DNA from 3 places in the Arthrobacter sp. UYCo732 genome. Region 3 is predicted to be linked to each of the others. Evidence: riboswitches for the same ligand, from Rfam matches in the RefSeq annotation. Region 3 holds a riboswitch; each other region holds the start of a gene.
What was found. Region 3 has a riboswitch for cyclic di-AMP ahead of ABIB45_RS12655 (C40 family peptidase). Riboswitches for the same ligand answer to the same signal wherever they lie in the genome.
Positions count from the first base shown of each region.

Region 1: it holds a riboswitch for cyclic di-AMP, as region 3 does, so the genes downstream of both, ABIB45_RS02385 (C40 family peptidase) here and ABIB45_RS12655 (C40 family peptidase) in region 3, are expected to answer to the same signal.
Region 2: it holds a riboswitch for cyclic di-AMP, as region 3 does, so the genes downstream of both, ABIB45_RS14500 (aggregation-promoting factor C-terminal-like domain-containing protein) here and ABIB45_RS12655 (C40 family peptidase) in region 3, are expected to answer to the same signal.

Region 1 is NZ_JBEPPJ010000001.1:495,085-502,131, reverse strand. Features, by position in the region: gene ABIB45_RS02425 (thioesterase family protein) at 1-31, opposite strand, end outside; partial or broken gene ABIB45_RS02420 (hypothetical protein) at 155-394, shown strand; gene ABIB45_RS02415 (NUDIX domain-containing protein) at 455-991, opposite strand; gene ABIB45_RS02410 (DUF1918 domain-containing protein) at 1,046-1,246, opposite strand; gene ABIB45_RS02405 (DUF1810 family protein) at 1,252-1,635, opposite strand; gene ABIB45_RS02400 (DNA alkylation repair protein) at 1,632-2,174, opposite strand; gene ABIB45_RS02395 (TraR/DksA family transcriptional regulator) at 2,175-2,537, opposite strand; gene ABIB45_RS22545 (aggregation-promoting factor C-terminal-like domain-containing protein) at 2,671-2,904, opposite strand; gene ABIB45_RS22540 (hypothetical protein) at 2,910-3,233, shown strand; cyclic di-AMP (ydaO/yuaA leader) riboswitch at 3,891-4,060, shown strand; gene ABIB45_RS02385 (C40 family peptidase) at 4,064-4,885, shown strand; gene ABIB45_RS02380 (hypothetical protein) at 4,952-5,053, opposite strand; gene ABIB45_RS02375 (hypothetical protein) at 5,070-5,240, shown strand; gene ABIB45_RS02370 (hypothetical protein) at 5,478-5,807, opposite strand; gene ABIB45_RS02365 (polysaccharide deacetylase family protein) at 5,800-5,988, shown strand; gene ABIB45_RS02360 (cupredoxin domain-containing protein) at 6,425-6,820, shown strand; gene ABIB45_RS02355 (hypothetical protein) at 6,817-7,047, shown strand, end outside.
Region 2 is NZ_JBEPPJ010000011.1:53,006-60,052, reverse strand. Features, by position in the region: gene ABIB45_RS14505 (sensor histidine kinase) at 1-1,516, shown strand, start outside; cyclic di-AMP (ydaO/yuaA leader) riboswitch at 1,610-1,764, shown strand; gene ABIB45_RS14500 (aggregation-promoting factor C-terminal-like domain-containing protein) at 1,770-2,474, shown strand; gene ABIB45_RS14495 (YdeI/OmpD-associated family protein) at 2,620-3,063, shown strand; partial or broken gene ABIB45_RS14490 (VOC family protein) at 3,274-3,584, opposite strand; gene upp (uracil phosphoribosyltransferase) at 3,701-4,336, opposite strand; gene ABIB45_RS14480 (phosphatase PAP2 family protein) at 4,378-5,070, opposite strand; gene ABIB45_RS14475 (nucleoside deaminase) at 5,201-5,707, shown strand; gene ABIB45_RS14470 (glycosyltransferase family 4 protein) at 5,777-6,847, opposite strand; gene ABIB45_RS14465 (6-pyruvoyl trahydropterin synthase family protein) at 6,850-7,047, opposite strand, start outside.
Region 3 is NZ_JBEPPJ010000008.1:102,805-109,851, reverse strand. Features, by position in the region: gene serC (phosphoserine transaminase) at 1-659, opposite strand, end outside; gene ABIB45_RS12665 (iron-dependent transcriptional repressor DtxR) at 938-1,630, shown strand; cyclic di-AMP (ydaO/yuaA leader) riboswitch at 1,871-2,088, shown strand; gene ABIB45_RS12660 (M23 family metallopeptidase) at 2,092-2,919, shown strand; cyclic di-AMP (ydaO/yuaA leader) riboswitch at 3,059-3,231, shown strand; gene ABIB45_RS12655 (C40 family peptidase) at 3,302-3,976, shown strand; gene ABIB45_RS12650 (NlpC/P60 family protein) at 4,128-4,880, shown strand; gene ABIB45_RS12645 (HNH endonuclease) at 5,117-5,617, shown strand; gene mobA (molybdenum cofactor guanylyltransferase) at 5,645-6,358, shown strand; gene ABIB45_RS12635 (DUF6457 domain-containing protein) at 6,355-6,648, shown strand; gene ABIB45_RS12630 (molybdopterin molybdotransferase MoeA) at 6,659-7,047, shown strand, end outside.

The DNA.
Region 1 (7,047 bases), on a different contig from region 3:
CGTGGGCAAGTGCAGGTAGTTCCTTGGTCAACGTTGGCCCCTTCCGCCGGGTTATGGGTGAATGATCATTAACTCTAACTGGTGCCACGGAGCCGGGGTGACGAACGCAACAAAATGTTAGCGCCCGCGGAACGCTATCTCGGTAGACTCTGAAATTGGTCCTGTTAGCGCCCCTCGGGCGAGGTGTCCACGCACGCGCGTCATCAGTTATAACCTTCGGAAGCACAAAGCAAGCGGCGAACTCCTCGCGCCCGCACGGAATTTTGGCATCGACGCACTGTGCCTGCAGGAAGTCGACTCGGCCGACCTGCCCGAAACGCTCGGGCCGCTGCTGCTCGCGGACACCACCAAGGGCAACCGGCTGGGACTGGCCATCTACTACCGCAGCAGCCGCTAATCGGACCACCTGCCCATCCTCGGCAGCGCGGAGTTCGGCAAGGATTACTGGCTGCGCCTACTGACCAGGTCCGGCGTAAAGCTCCGGCAGGCGTGGCCACAGATCCGGCCAGGCTTTTGCGAAGCCGGGGTGCAGTTCCTTCCGGTCCACCTCGTCCAGCGCAACCCACTGAAGTTCGAGGCTTTCCGGATCGCTGATGACGGGATCGAACGGCGCCGTCACCAGGACCACAACGGTGGTGTACGTCCAGTACCCGACGTCCAGCACCGAGGTGAAAAGCACGCTCACACCGGCGGCGGGCACCGCCGCTTCCTCGTGCGCCTCGCGCAAGGCACCCGTGACCGTGTCCTCACCGTGGTGGAGGGCTCCGCCGGGGAGTCCCCAGGTGCCGCCGTTGTGGCTCCAGAGTGCTCGGTGCTGGAGGAGAACACCCTTGGCGGGGTCGTACGCCAGCACGCCGGCCGCACCGAACCTGCCCCAAAACTTGCCGCGGTCACCTTCCACCCATGCGTCACCTGGATCCCGCGGACCAGCCATGGCAGGGGGAACGTGGGAACCGGCCTCAGCGGACGTGGCAGTCAGGGAATGATCCATGCCCCAAGTCTGACAGGTGCGCGCCGATCCTCATGTCCTGCCCGACGTTCCGTTTCAGCCGCCGGGGCCTGCCGTCCCGCGATCGACGGCGAAATCGCCGCCGGGGTACATGACCGTTTCGTGTCCGTCGTCGAAGCGGACCAGGTACGGCGGGTGCCCTTCATGACCCCGGACTTCCAAAATCACCCCGTGCCGGTCTGAAGTTCCGACCGTCCTCCCCCGGACGATGATCCTGTCGCCTTGCGTTGCCTCCATGGCAATCACCTCCAGCCCCAGAGTACGACTGAACGCCACAAGGAAACAGTGGTCAGTGCCTGCCCTCGGCGAGCAGAGCGTCGGTGGCGGTATCCGGTTCGCCGCCAAAGAACCGTGCCGGTACCGTCTTGAAGACTGTCTCGCCGGGCGCAGCGCGCAGGAACAGCGTCATGGAGGTGGTGCGACAGGAAAGCCTGCGCTTCTGCCAGGGAGGTAATGGCGTACCTGACGGACGTGGGGCTGCTGCCGAGGCCGGCCAGCTGCGGAAAGATGAACCACATCCAATGGCTCGGCTTGTTGCCGAGCTGCAGCTCGGACAGTGCCTGTCCGTAGGTCCCGCCGCCGTCTTGGGCTGCAACAAAGCGTTCCAGGTTGTAGGTGTCCGTCATGTGTGTCTCCTCGGGTCTGTTATTTCTGCGGTCATGGCCGCAGCGTGGCGGATCCACTCGTCGGGGTCCTGGTGCCAGCGTGCGATCACCACGCCGGCGCGTTGGCGCTCGGTACCGTCCAGCCCGGCCAGGAGGCCGACCACCACGTCGGCAACCAGGGGGTCCACCAGCTCGGCAGTGCGCGCGGACCGGATAAAGCCCTCGAGCCGGGTCAGGTCGGAGTGGCGCAGGAGCGCCACCCGGGACTGCAGCAGCACCACTGCGGCGAGCCGGCGCTCATAGACCGGGCGCCGGCCAGGGCCCGGCCGGCCCCACAGCTGCGAGGCCAAAGCGGTCACGTCGTCGTGGCCAAGGTCCTTGAACTTCCTGCCGGCGTCCCGGATGGTGCCGCGCACAGCTCCCACGGATGCCCCGTACGAACTCAACGCCCTGCCAACGCGTGACTCCACTTCCTCGGCCCGGTACCACGTGCCTTCATTCTGCACGGTGGTATCGATGAACCCGGCGGCGTCCTGGACTGCTTGATTCACTGGCGTCACCTAAAGCCCCTGGCGCCCGGCCGCGGCGTGTTCAATGCAGTACGGAGTCCTCGGCCGGGCTTCCAGCCGGCCTTCGGCGATCTGCTGGCCACAGACAGCGCACGCCCCATATGTGCCGTCGGAGATTCTCTGCAGGGCAGCTTCCACCTGGGCCAGTCCGGCGCTGCTCTGATCCAGTAGCGCCGAGGCCTGGGACAGCTCGAAGGCAATGGTGGCGCCCTCAGGATCGTGTTCGTCGTCCGCGTTGGAGTCCTGGCGCGCGGCATTGGCTGAGGAGATATCCGCCCGGAGCGCCGGCAGCAATGCCAGTTTTCGGTCCCGTTCGTCCTCGAGCATGATCCGGAACCGGTCGAAATCAGCCATGGGAAAAGCCTAGCGCCCGTCCGGTCCGCGGTATTTGCCAAACCGGCGGGAGGCTCTGCCTGGCACCGGCCCCCGGTCAGGTTGAACACCTGTTGTTGTTACGTAACCGTTGTGGTCCGGTACCCACCGTGGTTCAGTACCAGTTCTTGATCACGGAATGGTTCCAGGCGGCGCACAGTGACCCGTAACGGTCTGCAATGTAAGCCATTCCCCATTTAACCTGGGTTCGGTAACTGGCGAGCCAGTCGCTGCCAGCGCTCGCGTACTTGCTGGCCGGCAGCGCCTGCGCGATGCCGTAAGCCCTGAGTACGGGTTGGTGGCCGTGGTCAGCCAGTTGGATTCCTTCGTCCAGAGCTGCGCCAGGCACTGGAATTGGTCCTGGGCCCAGCCGTTCGCGGCCAGCCGGGCCTGACCTTGCCGGAATTCACCTTCCACTGCCCCTGTTGTTCCCCTGAGCGAGGCGGGCTGGGCGGTGAGTTCGGTACTGTGCTCCTGTTGCTCTGCGACCTGCTGCGACATTGCCTGCTGCGCCGTCTGGGCCGTGGAGAGCTTGGTGCTAGCTTCGCCGGCGAGGCGTTCGCGCTCGGCTTTGGCGGCAGGCTCCTGCTGGGCGAGCGCTTCGGCGGCCTTGTCTGCCTCGGCCGATTTGTGGACCAGGGACGCCGTCTTGGCGCTGACGATCTGCACCACGTTTAGCCCGTGGATGTTGTTGGTCTGTAGTGCGTCGAGGGCCACAAAGAAACCGATGTTGGTGCCGCCGGTCTTGTACGACTGGGCTGCGAGGGCCCGACGTCCTTCTCGTGGCGGCCTGATTTCTCCTGTGCCCGGGCCAACGGGGCGGCCAGTGCATCAACCCGGGAACTGGCCGCCTGCAGGGAGGCCTCGGCCACAGCGTATTGTGCAGCGGAGGTTAGGGGGACGGCCACAGCCACTCCCTCCGGCGAGGCCGGGAAGCCGCATATTCTGAACAAACGGGGACATAGTTCGTGAGCTTACCGGGCAACGCACCCTTGCCCGTACTCCCGGCCAAGCATTGATATCCAGCAGAGATCCCCGTTGCCCCTCCCGTCGGTACGTCCTGCTCGTTCCAATGTCAGTCGCAGGCCGTGAACCAACTAATTTTGGGCAATCCGGGGCCCGTTTAGTGAGCCAACCGGGCATATACGGTTTATGTGCGCTGACCTGCGATGTTGTCGACGTTCCGGCATGGATCCGCCTGCAGATAAAGGTGTCTTTTGGCCGTACATTCCGTTACCGGAATGTGACATTGGGGAAAATCTGACGTTATGGTCGTTGAGTGCCCCGGTTCAAAGCCAGGACATTCCCGTCAGTATGCCGAGCCCTGCCACTGACCCGGGACCCCAGCGCAATTCAACTGGCAGGGACGGGGGAACCACGTTTCCACGGCTTCATCTGAAGCCTTGGGGTTAAGTCGATACGTCCCGTCCTGCACGGCGGCGTCCGGCCGGGTGTCTCCGACCCGAACCCGACAGCTCACCCCGCAGGCATGGGAGAGGCAATCAACCATGTCCAAGAAGTACACTGCCGCACGCCATCGTGCAGCCACCACCACCGCGTCCCGTGCCCTGGCGATCGGACGGCCGGCCCTTGTGGTCGCTGCTGCTTCCGGCCTGTTTTTCGGCTTCAGCGCTCCGGCCCAGGCCAGCGTCCACGAACCTGACAGCTCCGGCACGGCCAACGTTCAGAGTCAAACGAGTGCACCGGCAGCAGCCGTGGCTCCAGCCCCTGCACCGGCCCCGGCCAACGCCCACACAGTCGTCTCCGGCGACACCCTGGGCCAGATTTCCGCTACCTACGGCGTGGACCTCAACAACGTTCTGGCCGCGAACGGTCTGTCCCTGACTTCGGTCATCTACCCGGGTGACCAGATCCAGATCCCCGCCGCCGGGCAGGCAGCTCCGGCAGTGGCGCAGGCAGTAGCACTGGCTCCGGCAGCCAAAACCGCCGCCGCCCCGGCCGCTCCCGCCAACACCGGCATCAAGCCGGCGGCAACCTCGGCTCCGGTCCAGGCCCCATCCGGCTCGGCCGGCTCGGCAATCCTGGCGTCCGCGTACTCTCAGCTGGGAGTCCATCAGGACTGCACCGCCATGGTGGAAAAGGCGCTGCGCTCCGTCGGCAAGAGTGTGGGAGACCTGGCACCCGGCCAGTTCTTCCAGTACGGAAGCGTTGTTGGGACGCCAGCCCCTGGTGATCTGGTGATCACCGCCGGACACGTCGGCGTCTTTGCCGGCAACGGCCAGGTTGTCAGTGGCGGCGTGGACGGCTTCAAGACCGAGGTCCACTCCATCAGCTGGCTCCATGGCGCTTCCTTCGTCCGCGTAGCGTGACCCCAGGCCGTTGGACGGCGGCGGTCGGCACACAGCCGCCAGCCGCCGTCGGCCGCTGTTGCGTCCTCAGACGTGCTGCCCGAACCAGGACAGCGTGTCATTCCCCTCAGCCGTCGCCTGGGTCTCGTTATAGCGTTCCCCAGTGTCATTGTGGGAGGCATGGTCCACGCCGGGGTAGACGGTGATGCGTCACCGTGGTGGCGTCCAGGGCATCGCGGAGGGCCGGCACTACCTCTGCGGCCAGCTGCCGTTCCTGCACTCTGTACGGAGTGCCCTCACCGCCAAAAGCGTGCCCGCCAAGTACATAAAGTATGAAGTCTTCGGGCCGGATCCCTGGCTGGCCGACTTCCAGTAGGCCGACGAAAAGAAAAGGAGCCCGGCAGGTGCCGGGTTCCGTTCTTTTGTGTGCGTTGCCTGTGTCCGCCCTAGAACTGCTCGGCGGGAATGATAAACCCAAGGTCCAGCAGGCCGCGGCCGGACTGTTCCAGGATCGGGTCCATGGTCAGGGAGGCGTGGTTGAGCAGCACGTTGACATCACGTTGGATCCGCTGGAGCGGGTGCGCCAGGCGGTGAACGCTGCCGCCTGAGCCGGTCAGGATGAGGCGGACTGCTCCGCCGATGCCTGGCCGCTGAGGCCGAGGGAGAGCCGGTACTGCGCGCGCTCCTCATCAGTGAAGGCGACGGGCTGGCCCCCGAAGGAGGCGGCCGCCACGCGGACCGCTTCTTCCCAGTGCAGCCGTGCGGTGGCAACCTGGCCGTAGGCCTGGGTGAACCTGGCCTGGGCGAGCGGCGAATCAGCCTGGCGACGCTCCACAGTCTGTTTGACCTTGCGGACCAACATCAGGTTCCGGAACTCTTCCAGGGCATGCTCGGCGGCCCCCAGAGCAGCTGCCGGGGCAACCATGTTCAGGAAAGTGGCCATCGGGATGTGGATGCTCGGATCCGGGGCACGATGGATCCGCATCAACCCGTCCCGGGCACGGGACCTTGCCGCCAATCCGCTCTTTGAACTGGCCAACCACGGAACCCGCCATACATCTCTGAGCGTGACCGGCAAGACCGCGAACGGGATCCCCGGAACGCGCAGCAGCGCGGAGGTATAGGAGGAAATCACGTCCAACGACGCCCTGCTCACGGCAATCGCCGGGCAACGCCCGCGGTTCTTCCGTTCAGGCACGGGGTTCCTGGACGACGTCGCGGCCGATATTTCCTCGCCCGGGGCCTTATCCCCGCGCACGGAAACCACCCCGGATCCGGCACGGCAGCAGGTGTTTTGGCCGCGGTCACTGCCCTGCTAAAAAGGGATACTCCTTCACGACCTTGGGTGCTGACTCCCCGGACATCCGGAGCCGATAAGGCAACCCTTGGCATTTTTCGTAGGTTCGCGCAGGCACGCAAACAAGGGCGGCCTTAAACAAGAGGCAGTGCCCGGATGGGCAGTCCCTGGAGGCGGGGGTGACGAATGCTGTGTAGGGGTAGTTTCCTGATGGGCGCGCCGTCCGGCTGCGTGGAGGGCATCCCTTCGTGAAGGGGTTTGTCATGAAAACGATCAACCGTGTTTTGGCCGTTGCGGCGGTCCTGTCTCTGGCCGGCGTCACCGGGTGCGGCGCGCAGGGCGGGATGTCCACAGGCCCGTCAACGGCCACCACGGCTTCGTCTCCATCTGTGGGTGGTTCGGCAGCGGCTGGCCAGGCCATCATTACGATCAAGGACTTCGCCTATGAGGTTCCGGCGTCCGTAAAGCCCGGGGCGATGGTGACGGTGACCAACTCGGACAGCGCCCCGCATACACTGACGGCCAAGGAGAAAGGCGGCTTTGACATCGACGTCCCTGCCGGCGGCACAGTCATTTTTGAAGCTCCGCGTGAGGCCGGGACATACGGGATCATCTGCAGGTTCCATCCGCAGATGAGCGGGACGCTGGTCGTGAAGTGAATCGCGTACACGTCCCCGTAGCCGGTCATGGTCCCCTGCGGGTGGTCCGGATCTGCGTGGCAGCATCCCTGGGGGTCAGCGCCCTGATCCATGTTCAGCTTGCTCCCGGTTACCAGCAGGCCGCACCAGGGGGCATCGGCCAGGGCACGCTGTTTCTGCTCCAAGCGGGCGCCGCCATCTTGGCGGCAGTGTTTATCCTGCTGAAAAAGACACGTACCGCTTTCGCT
Region 2 (7,047 bases), on a different contig from region 3:
AACCACGGCACCGGCCCGCAGCTGGCTGAAACCGTCCACCTGGCATCTGCGCACCCGCCTGATCCTGCTGGCCATGGCACTGCTGGTGGCCATCTGCGGCGCGGTCGGGCTGTTCAGCTATGCGTCTATGGGCTCTTTTCTGACCAGGCAGCTGGATGACCAGCTGAGCCAGGCTGCGAAACGTTCGAATGATCCTGGCCGCCAGCCCTTGGGTGGCTTCAACGGCAGGCCCGATCCCCTGGACTCCCGTGGGCAGAGTGTGGGGACGCTCAATGCACGCATCCTGAACGGCCAGATCATCAGTGGCGGATACCTGGACTCGGACACCACGCGCCTGGCCCTCGACGCCAAAGACAAGGAAACCCTGCTCGAGCTGACGCACAACGGCAACCCCGTGGACCGCTCCCTGTCCAACGGGGATTACCGGATTCTGGCTGTCCAAACCAGATACGGCGATCTCCTGGTCACCGGACTTCCGCTGGCGGCCAAGGAGGGCACCCTGGCTTCGCTGGTGTGGACTTTCGTGTTCGTTTCCCTGGGCGGACTGTTGCTGATCGGGCTGGCCGGCACGGTTCTGATCCGGCGCACCATGAAGCCCCTCGAGCAGCTCTCTGAAGTAGCCACCCAGGTGGCCAGACTCCCGCTGGACGCTGGCGAGGTGGCACTCGCCGTGCGGATCCCGCCGTCGAACGCCAATCCCGGAACTGAAGTGGGCAGTGTGGGCCACGCCCTGAATCTAATGTTGGACAACGTCGCCAATGCCCTCCAAGCGCGGCAGCGGAGCGAGACCAAGGTGCGGCAGTTCGTAGCCGATGCCTCCCATGAACTGCGCACACCGCTGACCGCCATCCGGGGCTACACAGAGCTGATGCGCATGACCGAGAACTTCACACCGGATGGCAGGAAATCGCTCGCACGGGTGCAGAGCCAGTCCGAACGCATGACCACGCTGGTGGAGGATCTGCTGCTGCTGGCCCGGCTCGACGAGGGGCAGCCCCTGAAACTCAGCGAGGTTGATCTCACCCAGCTCGTCATCGAAACGGTCAGCGATGAAAAGGTGATCGCGCCGGATCACCACTGGCACTTAGAACTTCCGTACGAGCCGCTCTCCGTCAACGGCGACGCGTCCCAGCTGCGCCAGGTACTGGTGAACCTCCTTTCCAACGCACGCAAACACACCACACCAGGGACCACCGTGGTCAGCAGCGTGCGGAAGTCCGCCGATGGCAATGCCGAAATTTCGGTGACGGACGACGGCGGGGGCATCCCGCCGGACTTCGTGGACCACGTTTTCTCGCGGTTTGCCCGCGCAGACGCCGCCCGCAAGGGCACAGCGCCGGAGTCCGGGCCGGGGGCTTCCGAGGGCACCAGTGGACTGGGCTTGTCCATCGTTCAGTCGATTATTGAGGCGCATGGCGGCACCGTGGAGGTGAAGTCGCGCCCCGGACGCACGGAGTTCGTGCTGCGCCTACCCGCCGGGGCCGCTGCGCTGCAAGGCAACGCGCCGTCGCCGTGATTCCTGTTACCAAAATGTGACTTCAGTGCTGAGCTCCTGTACCGTCGATAGAGTGCGGATCCCATTCGGGCCGCATATCCGGATGACGCCAAGCTCTGCCGCTTACCGGATTCCGCTTGACCAGGCAGAGGCGGGGGACCCAGAGTCCCGGGCGTAATGCCCTTGGGGTAAAGCCAGCACTGAATTTCCGTGTGGCCGGATGCCCTCATCCGAACCCGACAGCTAACTCCGCAGGTGTGAGAGGCGATCCATCATGTCTAAATCCAAGGTACAAACACGCCCAGTCGGCGGCGGCACCACGCTTCGCAACAAGTTTCCGTCCCTGGGGAAGCGCGTAGCCGTGCTCACCGCGGCGAGCGCCATGCTCATCGGGTTGGGCGCAGCGGGCCACGCGTCCGAGTCCAACACGATGACAGCAGCCAGCGACACGCAGCAGTTGTCCACTGCGGAAGCCGACTCGAAGCTGAGCATGGAAAAGGCCGAGATGCTGGCGAATCCCGTACCGGCACCTGCAGCGCCCGAGATCAGCGTTGCCCCGCAGGCAGCCGAACCAGCACCTGCGCCGGCTCCCGCACCGGCTCCTGCACCGGAACCCGAGCCAGCCCCCGCTCCCGCTCCGGCACCCGAGCCCGCGCCGGTTGTGGCCGTTAACGATCCCGCCGGAGCCCAGGCTTATGCTGCGGGCCAACTGGCCAGCCGCGGCTGGTCCGCTGACCAGATGCCATGCCTGCAGACGCTGTGGACCAAGGAATCTGACTGGACCACCACCGCCACCAACGCAAGCAGCGGCGCGTACGGCATCGTCCAATCACTGCCCGCCGAGAAGATGGCGAGCGCCGGCGCTGACTACCTCACCAACTACCGCACGCAGATCAACTGGGGCCTGAACTACATCCAGGAGCGCTACCAGTCACCGTGCGGTGCGCTGAACTTCCACCTGTCGCACAACTGGTACTAAGCACGATTCTCCGGAATCCCAACAGCCACAGCAGGCCCTGAATCCCCCGGTTCAGGGCCTGCTGTCCTGCATCCCCGGCTTACTCAGCAGGTTGTCCTCGGGATCCGCGCTTCCCTGGCTTCGGGCGCCGCGGCATACTGGGGCCATGAAATTCACCACCACGGTTCTGGGCAGCGGCAACAAGGCGGGCATTGAAGTTCCCGAGGAGGTCGTCGCGGCGCTCGGTGCAGGCAAGCGTCCGCCGGTGGTGGTGACCATCAACGGCAGGAGTTACCGGAGCAGCATTGCCGTCATGGGCGGGCAGAACCTGGTTGGCGTGAGCGCCGCCAACCGTGAATTCACCGGAGTGGCGTCCGGCGACACCGTCGAGGTGGACGTGGAACTGGACACGCAGCCGCGCATCATTGAGGTCCCTGACGACCTGGCCGCAGCCCTGGCCGCCGAACCGGATGCCCAGGCGTTCTATGCCACGCTGAATTACAGCACCCAGCGGCGGTACGTGGAGCCCATCGCCGATGCCAGGACAGCGGAAACCCGCGCCCGCCGGATCGCGAAGGTTGTAGCCGATCTCAAAGCCGGGAAGAAATGATTTGTTGGCCCTCGCCGTCCGCCTCCAGGGAAGCGTCTACCCAGCCGTAGTCCGGGATATATAGGACTCCGTCAAGCAGTTGACCGGCGTTGGGGCCTATGGCTACCGTCCGAATGCCCGCAGCGCACTCGTTTCCATGTCGAAGAGGGCTGCCCGGCAGGAAAGCGCACGGGCGGCAAAGGGCTGGGTTGTTCATCTCTCCATTTTGCCCTAGGCCTCACGGCCAGGGATGTTACTGCACAGCCCACTTGTTGCCGTCGGGATCCCCGAAAGACACGAAATGGCCCCAGTCCTGAACGTCCACTTCACTCACGGCGACACCCTTGTTTTGGAGGCGGTCATGGGCGGCACGGATGTCGCTGACCACGAGCTGCGGGCTGGGTGCCGTACCTGGCGGCGCGTCTGTGAGTCCCTCGCCGATGCAGATTGCGCACGCGGAGCCGGGGTGTCAGCTGGACAAAGCGGATGGACTCGCTGGGCCGCTCATCGAAGTCCGCATTGAAGCCAACCCTGTCCGTCACCGGCGGGTACTCGCAGTCGGAACCATCGAGCCCGGCACGCGCAGCCGGGGCTGCCGCCCGCACCTACCCTCCTAAACCGCACCGCACCGTGCCGTGCCTTCTGAGGGTCCGCTGCTTTAGCCAGCGATGCCGTACAGCCGGTCCCCTGCGTCGCCGAGTCCCGGCACAATGTAGGACTTCTCGTTGAGCTTCTCGTCGATGGAGGCCAGGACGATGGTCACGTTCGCGTCAGCAAGCTCTTCTTCCAGTTTCGCCAACCCTTCCGGCGCAGCCAGAAGGCAGATGCAGGTCACGTCCGAGGCGCCTCGTTTGAAGAGGAACTTGATGGCTTCGCGCAAGGTGCCGCCGGTGGCCAGCATCGGGTCCAGCACAAAGATCTGCCGGTCCGTGAGGTTCTCCGGGAGACGTTCGGCGTAAGTGATGATGTCCAGGGTTTCCTCGTCGCGGGCCATGCCCAGGAATCCCACTTCAGCTGTGGGGACGAGCTTGGTCATGCCCTCCAGCATGCCCAGGCCCGCGCGGAGGATGGGCACCACCAGGGGTGTGGGCTTGGTGAAGGCGGTTCCCACTGTGGTGCTCACCGGGGTCTCGATGGTCACAGGCTGCGTGCGGACGTCGCGGGTGGCCTCATACGCGAGCAGTGTCACTAACTCTTCCGTCAGCATCCGGAAGACCGGTGACGGTGTGTTCTTGTCCCGCAGGACGGTGAGCTTATGGGCGACCAGCGGGTGGTCCACAACGAGAGTGCGCATGCGTCAAAACTACCATCCGGGCGGGGAGCCCCTGCCAGGAGTCAGCTCGGCTGCTCGTCCCGGATGGCGGGGTGCTCGAACGTTGGCGGCGGCCCTCCGTGCTCCCGTTTCCGCAGCACATGGAACAGCCGATGTGCCAGGATCACTATGCCCACCCAGGCGAACCCCAGGAACCAGCCGGCCATCACGTCCGTCAGCCAGTGGTGACCCAGGAAGACTCGGCTCAGGCCCATGGCGATGATGAACACCAAACCTGCGGCGATCGCCGTGAGGCGGGCCCAAGTTATCTCGAATTGCAGGCACATGATGTACACAATTACGCCGATCACCACAGTGGTGTTCAACGTGTGACCGCTGGGAAAAGAGGGCGACGTCTCGTAAGGCGGGACCGCGTCGGCATGGTCGGGACGGGTGCGGCCAACCAAACGCTTGCCCACTGTGGTGGCCAGGGTGGACACGGCCGCCGCGCCGCCCACCAGGATGATGGGCCGCCAGGTCCTGCTCAGCACGGTGAGCCAGGCGGTCAGGATGCTTGCCAGGATGGGCATGCCGATTCCGCCGCCAATATTAGTAAAGGCTGTGACGCCCGCGTCCAGTGCGGGGGCCCGCAGGCTCTCGGAAAGCTCCAAAGCGGGCTGGTCCAGGGACGTCAGCCCTGCGTCGTCCACCACGCTGTCATAGACCTCGGCACCCAGCAGCGCCATGATCACCACCAGCACGCCGCCCACCAGCATGGTGACCCACAACGCGGCATACGGTCTGAACCACTGGCCGGCACGGGCCCTGAATGTATCGACGTCCACGAGTTCCTCCTGGCATCGGCGGGTGGCAAGGATGGATATCCCTCGAAACTATCATTGAGCCATGGTCCCCGGCGATAAGAAACACAGTGAGTGGATGGGTCTTGCCCTCGACGAAGCCCGGCGTGCACTGGCCACCGAGGACGTGCCCATCGGTGCCGTTGTCATAGGGCCCGACGGCGGCTTGCTGGGTTCCGGACGGAACCAGCGGGAGGAACTGGGTGACCCCACCGCCCACGCGGAGGTGGTCGCCATCCGCCGGGCAGCGGACCGGCTGCGTGCGCTGTCGAAACTGGATGGCGGCACCGGCGACGGCTGGAGGCTGGAAGATTGCACACTGGTTGTCACGCTGGAGCCGTGCGCCATGTGCGCAGGAGCGGTGGTGCTGGCCAGGATTCCCCGAGTGGTTTTCGGCGCCTGGGACGAGAAAGCCGGGGCGGCCGGCTCAGTGTTCGATGTCCTCCGCGAGCGCCGGCTCAATCATTGGGTGGAGGTCTACGGCGGCGTCAGGGAGGACGAGTGCCGGGCCCTGCTGAGGGATTTCTTTGCCGCCCACCGCGGCAAGCTCTAGGTATCGTGGCAAGTTCTAGGCAACAGATAGCGCTTCGCCCAGAGCCCGGGTCGGTTGTGGCATGTTTGGTCATGCCTGATGGGGCACCTGCGGGAACGCACCGAGGACCGCCGCTACGTTGCGCGCGGTGGATTCCCAGTGGGGCATATGTTTCCGGGCATCAAGCGCTGCGGCTCGCCAATCCGTTCGGAAAGTGCGGTCCGATAGCCACTCCCGGATCGTCCCTGCGAGAATCTCCGGCTCGCCGCTTTCGCTGCCGGCAAGGACGACGGCGCTTCCCGGCAGGACCGGCCGGGCGCCCATGCCCAGTGCTTCCACAGCCCCGGTGCCGGCACGGACGATGACCGGGATTCCCCGGGCCAGCGATTCCGTAACCACCAAACCAAACGCTTCGGCTTTGGAGACAAGCACGCTCAGGTCGGCCCGGTTCCATTCGTCCGTCAGGGCGTGTCCGGCGAGCTGACCGGTTAGCCGGATCCGGCCGTCCAATCCGTGCGAGGATATGGAAGCCTGGAGTTGCGCCGCGTAGGCGGGGTCGGCGTCGTCCGTGCCCACCAGGGATGCCGTCCATGCCAGGTCCTGGAGCTTGGCGAGCGCTTCCACCAGGAGTATCTGGGACTTGTTGGGCAGCAGCGCGGCTACCGAAATAATGTGTACTGGGTCCGAACCCGCCGAAACCGGCGCAGGATCCGTGCCGGGCAGGGCCACCCGGCTGGTCGCAAAGCCGTGTAGTTCCCTGACGTGGTCAGCGGCTGACGTGCTGGAGCAGATCACGCCAGCGGCTGCCTGCAGGGACCGCTGCTCGCCGTCGGTATGGCTGGGGAACGGCATATGGAGCAGCACCCATGCGCTGCGCCCCGCAGCGGCGGCAGCCTCCAGCTCTTCAGGGGCACCGCACGCGATGAGCCCGTCCACCACCGTGACCGCGGCCGACTTGATCTCCGCCTCCGGTTCGCCTGCTCCCAGCAGACTGCCCAGCCGCCGTCGGTCACTCATCCCGGCATCCGGCCACTCCCCCTCCACCGAGAGAACCTCGACGTCGACACCCAAAGTCCTCAACCCCTCGACGAGGCGTGCGTTATAAACGTTGCCGCCTGAGATGTGGCGGACGTTGCCGGGAACCAGGAACCTGACGCGCATGGTCAGGCGGACAGGTCCAGGGAACAGGAAGCCCAGGCGTCAGGATTTTCGCGCAGGGTGACGTCGATACCTGCGAGCTCGCGGCCGTCAGCGTCGTCCTCGACCTGCCCTGCCACGGCCTGGGCGATATATTCGGCCAGCGCCTCGGTGGTGCTCAGCCTGCCGAAGAAGTCCGGGTGCTCGTCGAGGTTGGTGTAATT
Region 3 (7,047 bases):
GCGGCGCGTTCCAGCGCGGCGGGGGAGAACAGCCCAAGCCACAGGCCGCCGTCGGACGCGAAGTTCTTCTGCGGGGCGAAGTAGTAGACGTCCGATTCGGCAACATCCACATCCAGGCCGCCAGCCGCGGAGGTGGCGTCCACCAGCATCAGGGCGCCGGCGTCGGCGCCTGCAACGCGCTTGACGGGAGCTGCCACGCCGGTGGACGTTTCGTTCTGTGGCCAAGCGTAAACGTCAACGCCACCCTCGGCCTGTGACACCGGGCGGGTGCCGGGCTCGGACTTGATAATGGAGGACCCGTCCAGGAACGGGGCCTTGTTGGTGGCCGAGGCGAACTTGGAACCGAACTCGCCGAACGACAGGTGCTGGGCCTTCTTCTCCACCAGGCCAAAGGCTGCCACATCCCAGAAAGCAGTGGAGCCGCCGACGCCCAGGACAACCTCATAGCCCTCGGGAGCGCGGAAGAACTGGCTGAGGCCCTCGCGGACGGAACCCACGAGGTCTTTGACGGGCGCCTGGCGGTGCGAGGTGCCAAGGATGGTCCGTGAGGCTGCAGAGAGCGCCTCAAGCTGCTCCGGCCTGACCTTGGAGGGTCCCGCGCCGAAGCGTCCGTCCTTGGGCAGCAGATCGGCAGGAATAGTGATGCTGGTTTCGCTCACAAGGGCTCCAAATTCGGCGGGGACGGGGTTGGCGTCCGGGACAGTGGGGTGGCCGGCAGTCAGCAGCGACTGTAACGAGGGCCGCTTTTATTCTGCCTGAAACAGTAGATCGGGCGGGAACCGGCAGCGTCATAGTTCAGTCAACGAGACGATCGGGGGCCGCCCGGCGATTATCCGGACAAACTCAAAATAGGCTAAGCTTTTCACCGGACCTCGCCTCGACTGGGACACGATACGGTGGGACAACGCTAGGTACTGCGCTCGAGGAGCTGAGCTGGATGACGGATCTGATCGATACCACGGAGATGTATCTTCGAACCATTTTGGAGCTTGAAGAAGAGAACATCGTTGCACTTCGCGCCCGCATCGCCGAGCGGCTGCGGCACTCCGGACCCACGGTGTCCCAAACCATCGGCCGGATGGAGCGCGACGGCCTGGTAGTGGTCTCCGGGGACCGTCACCTGGAACTCACCGGGACCGGGCGCAAGCGCGCCACGGAGGTCATGCGCAAACACCGGCTCGCTGAACGCCTCCTGGCTGACGTTATTGGCCTGGACTGGGCCTACGTCCATGAGGAAGCCTGCCGCTGGGAGCACGTGATGAGCGAGCGGGTTGAGCGGCGCATCTACGAACTGCTGGACCACCCCACCGAATCGCCCTACGGCAATCCCATCCCCGGGCTGGCCGCGTTGGGTGGAAAGCCCTCGGTCCCTGAAGACGGTGTTATTAATCTCGTTGCGGCCATGCTCGCATACGGCCCGACGTCGAACGTGACGGTCAGCCGGCTGGCTGAACCTATCCAGGTGGAGCCGGAGTTGCTGGTACAGCTGGATGAAGGTGGGATCCGGCCTGGCGCCTCGGTCTTACTGGAGCGTGTAGGGGAGTACATCTCCGTCCGGGTTCCCGGGATTGAGGGTGCTCTCGAGTTGCCTCCCGAAGTGGCAGCCCACGTTTTCGTTGCGATCCGCTGAGGAGCCTGAGTCAGCGCCGGGTTGCCGCCGGGGTGAAGTTGCGGCGAGGCTGACCGCCGGGAGAGGCGCCGTTGCTGGCCTGCGAAAAGAGCGGGTAAAGGCTTGATTCGGGATGTCCAGTAGCGCATCAGTGGCCATTCCGCAAAAGATAACGGAATTGTTACTGGGTATCTTGATCGCATATAGTTAACCCAAGCGTCGATACAAAAACGTTACCTGATCCGGAGCCGAGCTCTGCCAGCGGATCAGGTGCACGAGTCACCAACTGGCAGAGGCGGGGGAACCACAACCGGCAGTCGCAAGACGCCTTGGGGTGAAGTCCGTCAGCAGCAAGCCTCTTCCAGCGAAGGATCCTCACCGGATATCTCTGCGCCAAGTGCTTGTTACGGCGGACCGGGTCTTTGCACTCTCTGACCCGAATCCGACAGCTAACTTCGCAGGCTATCCAGAGAGGAACATTCTTGACCACGCAATACTCCAGGGGCCGCCGGCGTGCGGCAGGCCCCGCTCCGGCGCCGCGGGCGGCCGAGGGTTTCTCTGCGGAGAGGCCCCGCGATCCGCAGCGCGAAGCGCGCCGTAACCGCCGGGGGGCATTCCGGCAGATCACCGATTTCGCCGCCGCCAGCGGCATCGGCCAGAAGGCCGGCATTGCGCTTGCGGCCACTGGCCTGGTCCTTACCGTGACGGTTCCGGTAGCGGGCCCGTCGATGGCAGATCAGCAGCCTGGCCAGTCCGTCGCTGCGGTGTCCGGGCTCCCGCAGCCCGAGGTTTCCGCGGAAGCAGCCGCCAAGATCGATTTCAGTCGCTCCGCCGTTGTTACGCAGGGCGATCCCGACGGCAAGCTGAAGCAGCTGTTGAGCGCACAATCGGCTGGATCCATTACCCCCGCGTCCTCCGCCGGCAGCCTGGGCGCACCGCTTGCCCAGCTGATCACCGCCTCTCCGTTCGGATTCCGGATCAGCCCCATTACCGGCGGTTCCGGTGACTTCCACCGCGGCCAGGACTATGTGGCCCAGTGCGGCACTTCCGTGTTGGCTGCTGCCAGCGGCACCGTGACGTTCGTCGGCTGGCACCAGTACGGCGGCGGTAACCGGGTTGTGGTGGACCATGGCAATGGCCTGGAAACCACGTACAACCACCTGTCCTCCGCTACCGTCAAGGTAGGACAGAAAGTGACCCGCGGCGAGGTTGTTGCCCTCAGTGGCACCACGGGCGCCTCCACCGGCTGCCACCTCCACTTCGAGGTACAGGTCAACGGCGAAGTTGTTGACCCCACAGGCTGGCTCTGAGCATTAAATGATGGTCAACTCTCAGATCACAGTGACAAGCCGTGACCTGAATGTGACATTGTCCTTGAACTCCTGTACCGTCTAAAGCGCGTCAACTTTTCCGAAGTTGACGTTCTTGAGTGGATTGCCTAGCTCTGCCACCGCTCAAGGTCCGTTCGCATTACATCGTCTGGCAGGGGCGGGGGAACCAATTTTGGTCTTCGATTTTGAAGGCCTTGGGGTTAAGTCGCAAAGCTTCCCAGGAAGCAGCGCGGCCGGGTGAACTCCCATCCGAATCCGACAGCTCACCTCGCAGGCATTGGGAGAGGCTACCTTCGTGTCTTCACGTCATAATTCTGCGCGTCACCGCGCGCAAACGGTTCGCACCAACCCCTTGGGCTCCGTGTCCAAGGCCGTTAGTGCAAATGCCGGGACCGTAGGTCGCCAGGCTGCTGTCATCGCAGCTGCGTCGGGTCTCATCCTGACCTTGGGGCTTCCGGCCAACGCCGCGGACACCACCGCTGGTGTGTCCGCGTCCACCGAGTCCGGTTCCGCGCAGACTGCACTAGCCGTAACTGCCGCACCCACGGCCACTGTTTCCTTCGAGCGCCCCGTGGTCAAAACCACTGCAGCTCCGAGGATTGAGCGGGTCCGGGCGCAGTCCACGGCTACGGAAACAGCAGCAACGGCAACGGAAGCTGCGGGTGCTGTCAAGAGCAAGCTCGCGGACACCGTTTCCTCCGCCGCGGCTTCGGGTCTGGCAGCAATTGCGTACACCGGCATCGGTCACCCCTACCTCTGGGGTGGCACCACTCCCAATGGCTGGGACTGCTCCGGCTTCACCCAGTGGGTCTACGCCCAGGCCGGCATTAGCATCCCCCGCACGAATGCCTGGACGGCCATGCGGCCTACCGCAACCCCTACTCCCGGCGACCTCGTTATGCAGAACGGTGGAGCCCACGTTGGCATCTACGTCGGCAACGGCATGATGATCAGTGCGCTGAACCCGTCGCAGGGCACCCTGCTGCACGCGGCTGCAGCCACCGGCACGTCCTCGTTCTTCACCCCGGCGCTGTAACCCCCGCAGCCCTGGGCTGCAACCGTTTCTTCACTGGAACTCTTCATCACATCCCCGTTCGGGGCGTGCCGGCGTACCCCCAAGATGCCGGCGCGTCCAACGCCGTTGGGCTGCCCACGCGGTCCTTAGGAACACGAAAGAGAGAAATTAAATGACTACACGTGCAACTGTTGCACGCCACCGCGCCGAGGTCACCAAGACCAACTCGCTGGCTGTCATTGCCAAGGCTGTCGGCGACAACGCCGGCGGCATGGGCCGCCAGGCCGCGGTTATCGCTGCAGCCTCCGGCCTGGTCCTGACCAGTGGTATCGCGGCGAACGCGGCAGAGACCAACGTTCAGCGCGAAGCAGTCTCCACCGCCAACCTTGAGGTTGGGGTCTCCGCGCCGGCCATCATTTCGGCCTCTTCCACCATCGCCATCTCCTACGAGAAGCCTGCTGTGACCACCACACCGGCTCCCGTTAAGGTGGCGGAGCCCGTTGTTGAGGCTCCGGCCGCTCCGGTTGCCAAGCCCGCAGCCACTATCAAGGTGGCGGCGTCCACTCCGTCCGCGCACGCCGCTCCGGTGGCTGCCAGCGGCAAGGGCCAGGCCATCCTGTCCGCAGCCTACGCACAGCTGGGTGTGAGCCAGGACTGCACCATGCTGGTGACCAACTCGCTCGCCGCAGTGGGCATCAACTTCCACGACTGGCCCGCTGGCTACCTCTCCCTGGGCCGCACCGTGAGTGCAGCCGAAGCCCAGCCCGGCGACCTGATCTACTACGCAGACGGCGGAGCCGGCATGGCCCACATCGCGGTCTACGCCGGCAACGGCCAGGCTGTGCACGGCGGCTACAACGGCAACCAGACCGTTGTATTCAGCGCCAACGTTGGTTCGGGACCGGTCTTCATCCGCGTGTCCTAGTAGTTGATTGAGCTTTCAAAGGACCTCCGCCTGATGGCGGGGGTCCCTTTGCTTGCTCCTGCCGTTCCACCCCGGACTGGACGCCCGGCGGGCCCGACACGTAGCGCCACGGAACGGGTAATTAGTTGATACCGGCATTTTCTGTTTACTCTTGTGGTGTCGATCCATAGCCCGGATATGCCGGGGGCAGCCGGCCCTCGTGCCCCTGACGGGTGCGGCCACGAAGAGGTACGTGCATGCGCACTCTCGTTCTGAATGCTGGATATGAACCGCTGGCGGTTGTCACCTTCCGCCGGGCGCTGGTGCTTGTGCTCACGGGCAAGGCCAGCGTTATTGCCGAAGGCGATGACCCTGTAGTGGGTCCGCAGGAAATCTTGGGCCGCCCGTCCGTGATTCTCCTGAACCGCTACATCCGCCCCCGATACAACCAGAGCACTACGGTCAGCCGCCGCGGAGTCCTGCGGCGTGATGGTCACCGGTGTGCATACTGCGGCAAAGGTGCCCACACCATCGACCATGTGCAGCCCAAATCACGGGGTGGCGCCGACTCGTGGGAGAACCTCGTGGCCGCATGCCTTCGGTGCAACAACACCAAGGGCGACCACACCCCTGCCGAAATGGGGTGGAAGCTGAAGGTTGTGCCGGAGCCGCCGCATGGCACCATCTGGCAGATCAAGGAGCTGGAGAAGCCGACGCCGGCCTGGGACCCCTTCCTGCTGCCTGAACGGGCGGCCTGACCGCGCCACCGCCGTTAGGCTGGGAGGGTGGACGCTGACCCCCTAAGTTTTGATGCCGTCATTCTCGCCGGTGGCCGTTCCGCGCGCCTTGGCGGCGTGCCCAAGCAAAGCCTGACATACGACGGCGATACGCTGTTGCGCCGTTCGGTCGCCGCTGCCGGAGGTGCCCGGGCCATCGCCGTCGTGGGTCCTGGCCCCGGGAACATGCCGGCCGGGATCCTCAGCTGCCGTGAGGAGCCGCCGTTCGGCGGTCCGGCGGCCGCCATCGCGGCCGGGCTCGCGGCAGTGCAGGATCTCTCTGTCGTAGGAGGTGCCGCGGCAGGGGACGCCACCGGCGGATGCCGTCCCCGGTTGACTTTGGTGCTGGCCTGTGACATGCCCAATGTTCGGCACGCGGTGGCCGCCCTCCGGAAGGCCTTGGAAGCCGGCGGACCGGCAGTGGCCGCGGACGGAGTGGTGGCTGTCTCGCAGGATGGCCGGCGACAGCCGTTGGTGGGCTTTTATAGCACGGCTGCGCTACAACGTTCAGTGGCCGAGCTTGCCGCTAAAGGAAGCTTAATCAACGGTTCGGTCGGGGCGCTCCTTGCTAGTCTTGACCTACAGCCTGTCGCCGTTCCGGCCGGCTCCACAGCTGACGTGGACACCTGGGACGACGCCGCCGCACTTGGTGTGGCCGGCCCGGATCCGCTCAGTGGATCCCGGAGCAACGCGGCCGCAGATGATTTGGGAGGCAGAGCGTGAAGAGTCAGGACGAGACGCTGGAAGAGTGGTGCCGGGCGCTGCTGCAGGCATACGAACTTGAAGACGTCCAGATTGACGTGAACGCCATCCTGTCGCTGGCTGGAGTGGCCGCCCACTCGGTGGTCCGCCCGGCGGCACCGCTGACAACTTTTATTGCCGGGCTGGCGGCGGGCCTGGCAGCGGGATCGGGACAGGTTACGGACGCTGCCGCCATGACCGCAGCCATGGACCGCGCCCGGGCCCTCGCTGCAGACTACGATTCCGAACCCACCGGGGTACCCGTCGAATGATCACCGCCGAATGACCGCCGCCTCCGGCGACGAACCCGGGAGCCCCGACCCGCAGCATTCCCTTCCTGCCCCTGAGGTGCACGCCGCTGAGGCGCACGCAACGCACCTGGCCCATACCTGGGACGAGGCGCGCCAAGCCGCCTTTGACAGTGCCACGCCGATTCCGCCCGGACGGGTCCCGCTGGACCAGGCACTGGGGCGGGTCCTGGTTGAAGCCATCACCGCGCTGCACGATATGCCGCATTATGCGTCCTCCGCGATGGACGGCTGGGCGGTCAACGGCGGCGGTCCGTGGATTGTGGCGGAGGCCGGCCGGCGGCTGGCTCCGCATCAGGCCAGCCGGATTGTCACTGGGGGATTGATTCCGCCCGGAGCCAAGGGGGTGCTGCGCAGCGAGAG